4 regions of the Escherichia marmotae genome follow, and region 1 is predicted to be linked to each of the others. Evidence: predicted binding sites of a transcription regulator. Region 1 holds the regulator's gene; each other region holds the start of a gene.
The links. Region 1 encodes PurR, which represses purine synthesis genes. Its sites were predicted from a motif close to CANGCAAACGTTTGCNTG; they were not measured.
Positions count from the first base shown of each region.

Region 2: a site for PurR is predicted at 1,023-1,040, ahead of pyrD (quinone-dependent dihydroorotate dehydrogenase). Genes of this name have one in related genera too.
Region 3: a site for PurR is predicted at 1,114-1,131, ahead of glyA (serine hydroxymethyltransferase). Genes of this name have one in related genera too.
Region 4: a site for PurR is predicted at 1,146-1,163, ahead of purT (formate-dependent phosphoribosylglycinamide formyltransferase). Genes of this name have one in related genera too.

Region 1 covers NZ_CP025979.1:734,270-736,475, forward strand. The annotation lists gene punR (DNA-binding transcriptional activator PunR) at 1-436, shown strand, start outside; gene purR (HTH-type transcriptional repressor PurR) at 433-1,458, opposite strand; gene cydH (cytochrome bd-I accessory subunit CydH) at 1,757-1,846, shown strand; gene C1192_RS03960 (MFS transporter) at 2,012-2,206, shown strand, end outside.
Region 2 covers NZ_CP025979.1:1,407,194-1,409,399, forward strand. The annotation lists gene pyrD (quinone-dependent dihydroorotate dehydrogenase) at 1-938, opposite strand, end outside; gene ssuE (NADPH-dependent FMN reductase) at 1,175-1,750, shown strand; gene C1192_RS07525 (sulfonate ABC transporter substrate-binding protein) at 1,743-2,206, shown strand, end outside.
Region 3 covers NZ_CP025979.1:4,461,224-4,463,429, forward strand. The annotation lists gene hmpA (NO-inducible flavohemoprotein) at 1-920, opposite strand, end outside; gene glyA (serine hydroxymethyltransferase) at 1,251-2,206, shown strand, end outside.
Region 4 covers NZ_CP025979.1:1,185,903-1,188,108, forward strand. The annotation lists gene C1192_RS06315 (tellurite resistance TerB family protein) at 1-38, opposite strand, end outside; gene yebF (protein YebF) at 345-701, opposite strand; gene yebG (DNA damage-inducible protein YebG) at 768-1,058, opposite strand; gene purT (formate-dependent phosphoribosylglycinamide formyltransferase) at 1,200-2,206, shown strand, end outside.

The DNA of each region.
Region 1 (2,206 bases):
GAGCTGGAGTTGTGTTGTTGCCCGCCACCATCCGCTTGCGTCGATGAATGGGCCGTTCAGCGATGATACGTTGCGCAACTGGCCGTCACTGGTGCGCGAAGACACGTCACGGACGCTGCCCAAACGTATTACCTGGCTGCTCGATAACCAAAAGCGCCTGGTTGTCCCGGACTGGGAATCATCGGCAACCTGTATCTCGGCCGGGTTATGCATTGGCATGGTGCCGACCCATTTCGCTAAACCGTGGCTGAACGAGGGGAAGTGGGTAGCATTAGAACTGGAAAATCCATTCCCTGATTCGGCATGTTGTCTGACCTGGCAGCAGAATGATATGTCGCCTGCGTTAACCTGGCTGCTGGAGTATCTCGGTGATAGCGAGACGCTGAATAAGGAATGGCTGCGGGAGCCGGAAGAGACTCCCGCAACGGATGATTAACGACGATAGTCGCGGAACGGACCGTCAGCCACGGAGCGGCGTTCAATAAGCCGCGGATGAACTTCAATTGACTGCGGTTCTTCGCGTTTGTTGACGATACGATCCAACAGCATGTTGAACGCCGTTTCGCCCAGCGAATCTTTTGGCTGATGGATAGTCGTCAGCGCCGGAGTAAAATAACGGGCGTTGCGCACGTTATCATAACCGATCAGCGAAATATCTTGCGGTACGCGCAGACCCATTTCATCAGCGGCGCAAAGTGCGCCCATAGCCATGATATCGCCGCCACAGAAGACAGCAGTAGGGCGGTGCGGTTGCGACAGGATTTGCTGCATGGCGCGATAACCCGATTCAGGCTCAAAGTCACCCTGCACAATCCAGTTTTCCGGCACCTTGATCATGGCTTCTTCCATCGCTTTCATAAAACCCGCCAGACGGCCAGCGCCGGTGTTGCGCTCCAGCGGACCAGGAATAACGCCAATTTCGCGATGACCGCGTTCAATCAGATAGCGCCCGGCCATGTAGCCGCCTTCAAAAGCGTTATCGATAACTGCATCGGTAAAGTCCGCTTTTGCTTCGCCCCAGTCCATCACCACCATCGGGATATGGCGATACTCTTCCAGCATCGCCAGCAATGGTTCCGGATACTCAGAACACATGACCAGCAGGCCATCGACGCGTTTTTGCGCCATCATCGACAGATAGGCCCGCTGTTTCTCAAGATTGTTCCACGCATTGCCCAGAATCAGTGTGTAGCCTTTCTGGAAGCAATTTTTTTCTACCGCTTCAATGATCTCGGCAAAATAGGCCGCTTCGCTGCTGGTCGCCAGCAAACCGATAGACTTGGTGTGGTTAACCTTCAGGCTACGCGCCACCGCGCTAGGAGAGTAGTGTAATTCTTTAATCGCTGCCCACACAGCGTTACGAGTCTCTTCCGCGACAAAACGCGTTTTGTTTATAACGTGTGACACAGTTGTAGTGGAAACGTTTGCTCGTTTCGCTACATCTTTTATTGTTGCCATTCCATTTCACTCCAGACCCTAACTTCAGCTCCTGCAAAATCGCAAGGTAAACGTTTGCCTTTACACACCTTACGCACAACGAAAGTGTTGCGGTACGCCGGAAAAATGACACGGAGCGTCAGGAAGGGGTCAATGGCCAGTACGCAAATAGTGTAAGCGTGGAATTTTGGCCGATCTTGATGAAAAGGGGAAGTAGTAAAAACACTTATCATTATAAATGCCGGGAGATTTTTTCATCACACTGTGTAAAAATGAGTAATATCATTTTTTGTGTGGTAATAAAAAAGGAGAAAACTTGATGAGCATCGACCTTAAATTTTCATTGGTAACAACCATTATCGTTCTTGGTTTGATCGTGGCAGTGGGTTTGACTGCCGCGCTGCACTGATTTCCCCTCGAGGGAGCGCGTTCTCCCTCGCATCTCTCTCCTCTTTGTTAGCAAAATGGCAAAAGTGTTTTCTCTTTTTGTTATTTTCATTCTTTTGTGATTGATGTCATGCTTTCGCCACTTTGATGAACATCGCGTGATGACGCGAAGAGGTGGAGATTAGGCATGAAAATTAACTATCCGTTGCTGGCGCTGGCGATTGGCGCGTTTGGTATCGGGACAACGGAGTTCTCGCCAATGGGCCTGTTGCCCGTCATTGCGCGCGGTGTGGATGTCTCGATCCCTGCTGCCGGAATGTTAATCAGTGCCTATGCGGTTGGTGTGATGGTTGGCGCGCCGCTGATGACATTATTACTTTCT
Region 2 (2,206 bases), 670 kb from region 1:
GATGCACCCGCAGCAATCTTCTCACGGGCGGCGATGACCGAGTCAATACCACCAACACCAATGATTGGTAAACGGCCATTTAATTCCTGCGACAAGCGGCGAATAATTTCTGTACTCTTTAATTGTAACGGGCGACCACTTAAACCACCGGTTTGCTCGCAATTTTTCATTCCCTGAACTAAAGAACGATCGAGGGTGGTATTAGTCGCAATAACACCATCAATATTATGGCGAACCAAACTATCGGCCACCTGGATCAACTCCTCTTCAGAAAGATCCGGCGCGATCTTCACTGCAATTGGCACATATTTATGGTGGATCGCCTGTAAATCATTTTGCTTATTTTTAATTGCAGTTAATAAATCATCCAGTGCTTCGCCATATTGTAAAGTGCGTAATCCTGGGGTGTTTGGCGATGAAATATTGATGGCAATATATCCCGCATAGGCGTAGATTTTTTCCATACAAATCAGATAGTCATCTTTACCCTGCTCTACCGGCGTATCTTTATTTTTGCCGATGTTAATTCCCAGAACACCGTCATAATGGGCTTTTTTAACGTTCTCAACGAGATTATCAACGCCGAGGTTATTAAAGCCCATACGGTTGATCAAACCTTCCGCATCCACCAGGCGAAAGAGACGAGGCTTATCGTTTCCTGGCTGTGGACGCGGGGTGACAGTACCGATCTCGATCGATCCAAATCCCATTGCACCTAAAGCGTCAATACACTCCCCGTCTTTATCAAGACCGGCAGCCAGACCAAGCGGGTTTTTAAAGGTCAGTCCCATGCAGTTAACCGGTTTCGCTGGAACGTTCTGCCGAACAAGTGCTTCAAACGGCGTTCCGGTAATGCGGCGTAATTGCTGAAAAGTAAATTCATGAGCGCGCTCAGGATCGAGCTGGAAAAGGGCTTTACGAACGAAGGGGTAGTACATGAACTCTCCTGGATTCCCGGTGTGCAAACCGGGGGCGTATTATGTGCGAGTTCAGCCAAAAAGGGAATTGACCTGCGGCAATAAATAGCAAACGTTTTCTTATTGCGCCTTTTTTATGCTTTTTTTGGCTTTCCTTCACCAGATAAATCATTTCGACTCACCAGCACCCTCTGTCAGACTGACCCAATTGTTATCAATGTTAACGAAATAAGAACAATTAGTTATAAGGAGAGAGTATGCGTGTCATTACCCTGGCTGGAAGTCCTCGCTTTCCTTCTCGCTCCAGTTCCTTACTGGAATATGCGCGAGAAAAGCTGAATAGCCTGGATGTGGAGGTTTATCACTGGAATCTGCAAAACTTCGCCCCGGAAGATTTGCTCTATGCACGTTTCGACAGCCCGGCTCTGAAAACTTTCACTGCACAACTGCAAGAGGCTGACGGGCTGATTGTCGCGACCCCCGTCTACAAAGCGGCTTATTCCGGGGCGTTAAAAACCCTTCTCGACCTGCTACCTGAACGCGCACTGCAAGGCAAAGTGGTTTTACCACTGGCAACAGGCGGCACAGTGGCTCATCTATTGGCGGTCGATTACGCACTCAAACCGGTACTAAGCGCTTTAAAAGCGCAGGAGATCCTGCACGGTGTGTTTGCCGATGACTCGCAGGTGATTGATTTCCAGCATAAACCGCAATTCACGCCGAATCTGCAATCCCGTCTTGATGTCGCACTCGAAGCCTTCTGGCAGGCGTTGCACCGTCGTGATGTCCAGGTTCCTGATCTTTTCTCTCTACGAGGAAACGCCCATGCGTAACATATTTAAACTGGCGCTGGCGGGATTACTTAGCGTCACTACGCTCGCGGTTGCTGCGGAGTCTTCGCCTGAAGCGTTACGGATAGGTTATCAGAAAGGCAGCATCAGCATGGTGCTGGCAAAAAGCCATCAACTCCTGGAAAAACGCTATCCGCAAACAAAAATTTCATGGGTGGAATTTCCTGCGGGTCCGCAGATGCTGGAAGCACTCAACATCGGCAGTATTGATCTTGGCAGCACGGGCGACATTCCACCTATCTTTGCCCAAGTTGCTGGTGCGGATTTGGTATACGTCGGTGTCGAGCCGCCAAAACCAAAAGCCGAAGTCATTCTGGTGCCAGAAAACAGTCCCATAAAAACCGTGGCTGAACTGAAGGGCCACAAAGTCGCATTTCAGAAAGGTTCCAGTTCGCACAACCTGTTACTACGCGCACTGCAACAGGCCGGGCTTAAATT
Region 3 (2,206 bases), 940 kb from region 1:
TCATCGGCAAAGGCGTGAACATCGCCATTTTCTGCAGCATGGAACCAGTTCACCTGGGCGCTATGGCCTGTTTTTGCCAACGTGTCGAGCATCGCCAGCATTGGCGTCTGACCGACACCCGCAGAGATTAAGGTCACTGGCGTGTCATTCGCTACATCCATAAAGAAATCACCAGCCGGAGCCACCAGCTTAACGACATCGCCAACGTTAGCGTGATTGTGCAGCCAGTTGGATACCTGTCCGCCATCTTCACGTTTCACTGCAATACGATAGCCTTTGCCATCCGGTTTACGGGTCAAAGAGTACTGACGAATTTCCTGATGCGGGAAACCTTCCGGCTTCAGCCAAATGCCGAGATATTGTCCCGGACGGTATTCTGCCACTGCGCCACCGTCGACCGGTTCCAGTTCGAAACTGGTGATCAATGCGCTGCGTGGTGTTTTAGCCACAATGCGGAAATCGCGCGTACCTTCCCAGCCACCGGCTTTGCTGGCGTTTTCGTTATAAATTTCTGCTTCGCGATTGATAAACACATTTGCCAGTACGCCATACGCTTTGCCCCATGCGTCCAGCACTTCCTGACCCGGGCTGAACATTTCGTCGAGGGTGGCCAGCAGGTGTTCGCCTACGATGTTGTACTGCTCCGGTTTGATCTGGAAGCTGGTGTGTTTCTGCGCGATTTTCTCCACTGCTGGCAGCAGCGCAGGCAGGTTTTCAATATTACTGGCGTAGGCGGCAATGGCGTTAAACAGGGCTTCACGTTGATCGCCATTACGCTGGTTACTCATATTGAAAATTTCTTTGAGTTCTGGGTTATGAGTAAACATACGGTCGTAGAAATGGGCGGTTAATTTCGGCCCTGTTTCCACCAGCAAAGGGATAGTGGCTTTTACTGTAGCGATGGTTTGAGCGTCAAGCATAGAGTCTTCCTTTTTTTTGCATCTTAATTGATGTATCTCAAATGCATCTTATAAAAAATAACCCTGTCCTGTAAATGGTTCCTTGGTGTTTTTCATTAGGAATGTGATGAAGTGAAAAATTTGCATCACAAACCTGAAAAGAAATCCGTTTCCGGGAGTAAGTCCTTTATTCACCAAAGCCTTGACGTGCTTGAAGGTAATCGTTTGCGTAAATTCCTTTGTCAAGACCTGTTATCGCAGAATGATTCGGTTATACTGTTCGCCGTTGTCCATCAGGACCGCCAAAATTAGGCGAAAAAATTTTATTGTTAGCTGAGTCAGGAGATGCGGATGTTAAAGCGTGAAATGAACATTGCCGATTATGATGCCGAACTGTGGCAGGCTATGGAGCAGGAAAAAGTACGTCAGGAAGAGCACATCGAACTGATCGCCTCCGAAAACTACACCAGCCCGCGCGTAATGCAAGCACAGGGCTCTCAGCTAACCAACAAATATGCTGAAGGTTATCCGGGTAAACGTTACTACGGCGGTTGCGAGTATGTTGATATCGTCGAACAACTGGCGATCGATCGCGCGAAAGAGCTGTTCGGCGCTGACTACGCTAACGTTCAGCCGCACTCCGGTTCCCAGGCTAACTTTGCGGTCTACACCGCGCTGCTGGAACCAGGCGATACCGTTCTGGGTATGAACCTGGCACACGGCGGTCACCTGACTCACGGTTCTCCGGTTAACTTCTCCGGTAAACTGTACAACATCGTTCCTTACGGTATCGATGCAACAGGTCATATCGACTACGCAGATCTGGAAAAACAAGCGAAAGAACACAAACCGAAAATGATCATCGGTGGCTTCTCAGCATATTCCGGCGTGGTTGACTGGGCGAAAATGCGTGAAATCGCTGACAGCATCGGTGCTTACTTGTTCGTTGATATGGCACACGTTGCGGGCCTGGTTGCTGCTGGCGTCTATCCGAACCCGGTTCCTCATGCTCACGTTGTCACTACTACCACTCACAAAACCCTGGCGGGTCCGCGCGGCGGCCTGATCCTGGCGAAAGGTGGTAGCGAAGAACTGTACAAAAAACTGAACTCTGCTGTCTTCCCGGGTGGGCAGGGCGGTCCGCTGATGCACGTAATCGCCGGTAAAGCAGTAGCGCTGAAAGAAGCGATGGAGCCGGAGTTCAAAACTTACCAGCAGCAGGTCGCGAAAAACGCCAAAGCGATGGTAGAAGTGTTCCTCGAGCGCGGCTACAAAGTGGTTTCCGGCGGTACTGATAACCACCTGTT
Region 4 (2,206 bases), 450 kb from region 1:
CCGAGAAGGGATTGCAGTTGATTTAACCAGTTAGCCATGTTTGCTCCTCAATAACCATTTTAATGCCTGTAGCATAGCGGATGAGGATGTCAGAAAGTGTATATTGAGGCAAAAGATGCGCAAATTAGTGGACAGCAAGGAAGCCAGCCACGGAAAATGGTGATCGGGTTATTTAGGGTAATTGCGATGGTAGAGGTTTGTAGCCGTAATTGGAGTTGCCTTATGCTGATTGCCTGATGCGACGCTGTCGCGCCTTATCAGGCCTGCGGGATCTGGTGCGTTATAGAGCGGATAAGACGCTCGCGCCGCATCCGCCAGGGGTTGTGTGCAATGACTGACAGCAATTAACGACGCTGGTAATCCGCCATTCCCGCTTTACAGTCCACATTAACCAGATAATGAATATCAGCGCTTTTACCACGCACGGTCAGCGGAACTGACCATTTATCATCTTTACCCTGAATATCCTGCACACTGACCCACGCTACCGGATCGGCCTGACCAACGATTTTTTGATCGTCTGCCCAGCGCGCGACGCGGTTTTGTTGATAATCGCGTTTTACACTCGCAGCGATTCCAGCTGCATCCAGACCTTCACACTTTGGGAAAGTGACCGACTTGCTGGTTTCGTTATTTGCAGCGAAAACTGATGCACAGGCAGAAAGCAGTAACAGCCCCAACAACGCCCCTCTTTTTTTCATGTTTTTCTCCATAGCACAATGATTCAGGAGAAAGCATGGTACAAATTATCAGGAGCGCAAGTGGCTTCAGGCGGCGTGTGTCTCATCTGCCACATCAGAGCGACTACCGACCACCTGGGGAGACGGTAATTTACCAGTTTTCAGAATCGTGCTAAGCACATCTTTCTGTTCTGCCAGCCACAGCGAAAGCGCTTCACGTTGCTCGTCTTCCATTTGTACTGGAGAATTTGTCAGCCAGGTGTCGAGCAGATCCGCCGTATCAAGCATTTTGTCATAAGCATCGGCTTCCTTTTTGCTGGTAAACGACATCTTCTCTTCGCCCTCACGAATGACTACGTATTTAATTTCAACCGCCATTTGCAGCCTCTCACAATAACTGTAATTTTATACAGTATAATTCTTTTCGGTCTTGAAATCAACACGAGCAATCAAGCAATAAAGACATACGCAAACGTTTTCGTTTATACTGCGCGCGGAATTAATCAGGGGATATTCGTTATGACGTTATTAGGCACTGCGCTGCGTCAGGCAGCAACTCGCGTGATGTTATTAGGCTCCGGTGAACTGGGTAAAGAAGTGGCCATCGAGTGCCAACGCCTCGGTGTAGAAGTGATTGCGGTCGATCGCTATGCCGACGCGCCAGCCATGCATGTCGCGCATCGTTCTCATGTCATCAATATGCTGGATGGCGATGCGTTGCGCCGTGTGGTTGAACTGGAAAAACCGCACTATATCGTGCCGGAGATCGAAGCTATTGCCACCGATATGCTGATCCAGCTTGAAAAGGAAGGGTTGAATGTTGTCCCCTGCGCTCGTGCGACTCAGCTAACGATGAATCGCGAAGGGATCCGTCGCCTGGCGGCAGAAGAACTTCAGCTTCCCACTTCAACGTATCGTTTTGCCGATAGCGAAAGTCTTTTCCGCGAGGCGGTTACCGCCATTGGCTATCCCTGTATCGTTAAACCGGTCATGAGTTCTTCCGGCAAGGGGCAGACGTTTATTCGCTCTGCCGACCAGCTTGCTCAGGCGTGGGAGTACGCCCAGCAAGGTGGTCGCGCCGGGGCGGGCCGCGTGATTGTTGAAGGCGTGGTTAAGTTTGACTTTGAGATTACCCTACTAACCGTCAGTGCGGTGGATGGCGTCCATTTCTGTGCACCAATAGGTCATCGTCAGGAAGATGGTGACTATCGCGAATCCTGGCAACCGCAGCAAATGAGCCCACTGGCTCTGGAACGTGCGCAGGAGATTGCCCGCAAAGTGGTGCTGGCGCTGGGCGGCTATGGTCTGTTTGGTGTGGAGTTGTTTGTCTGTGGCGATGAGGTGATTTTCAGTGAAGTCTCCCCTCGCCCGCATGACACCGGGATGGTGACGTTAATTTCTCAGGATCTCTCGGAATTTGCCCTGCATGTACGCGCGTTCCTCGGACTGCCTGTTGGCGGGATTCGTCAGAATGGCCCTGCCGCTTCTGCAGTTATCCTGCCGCAACTGACCAGTCAGAATGTCAC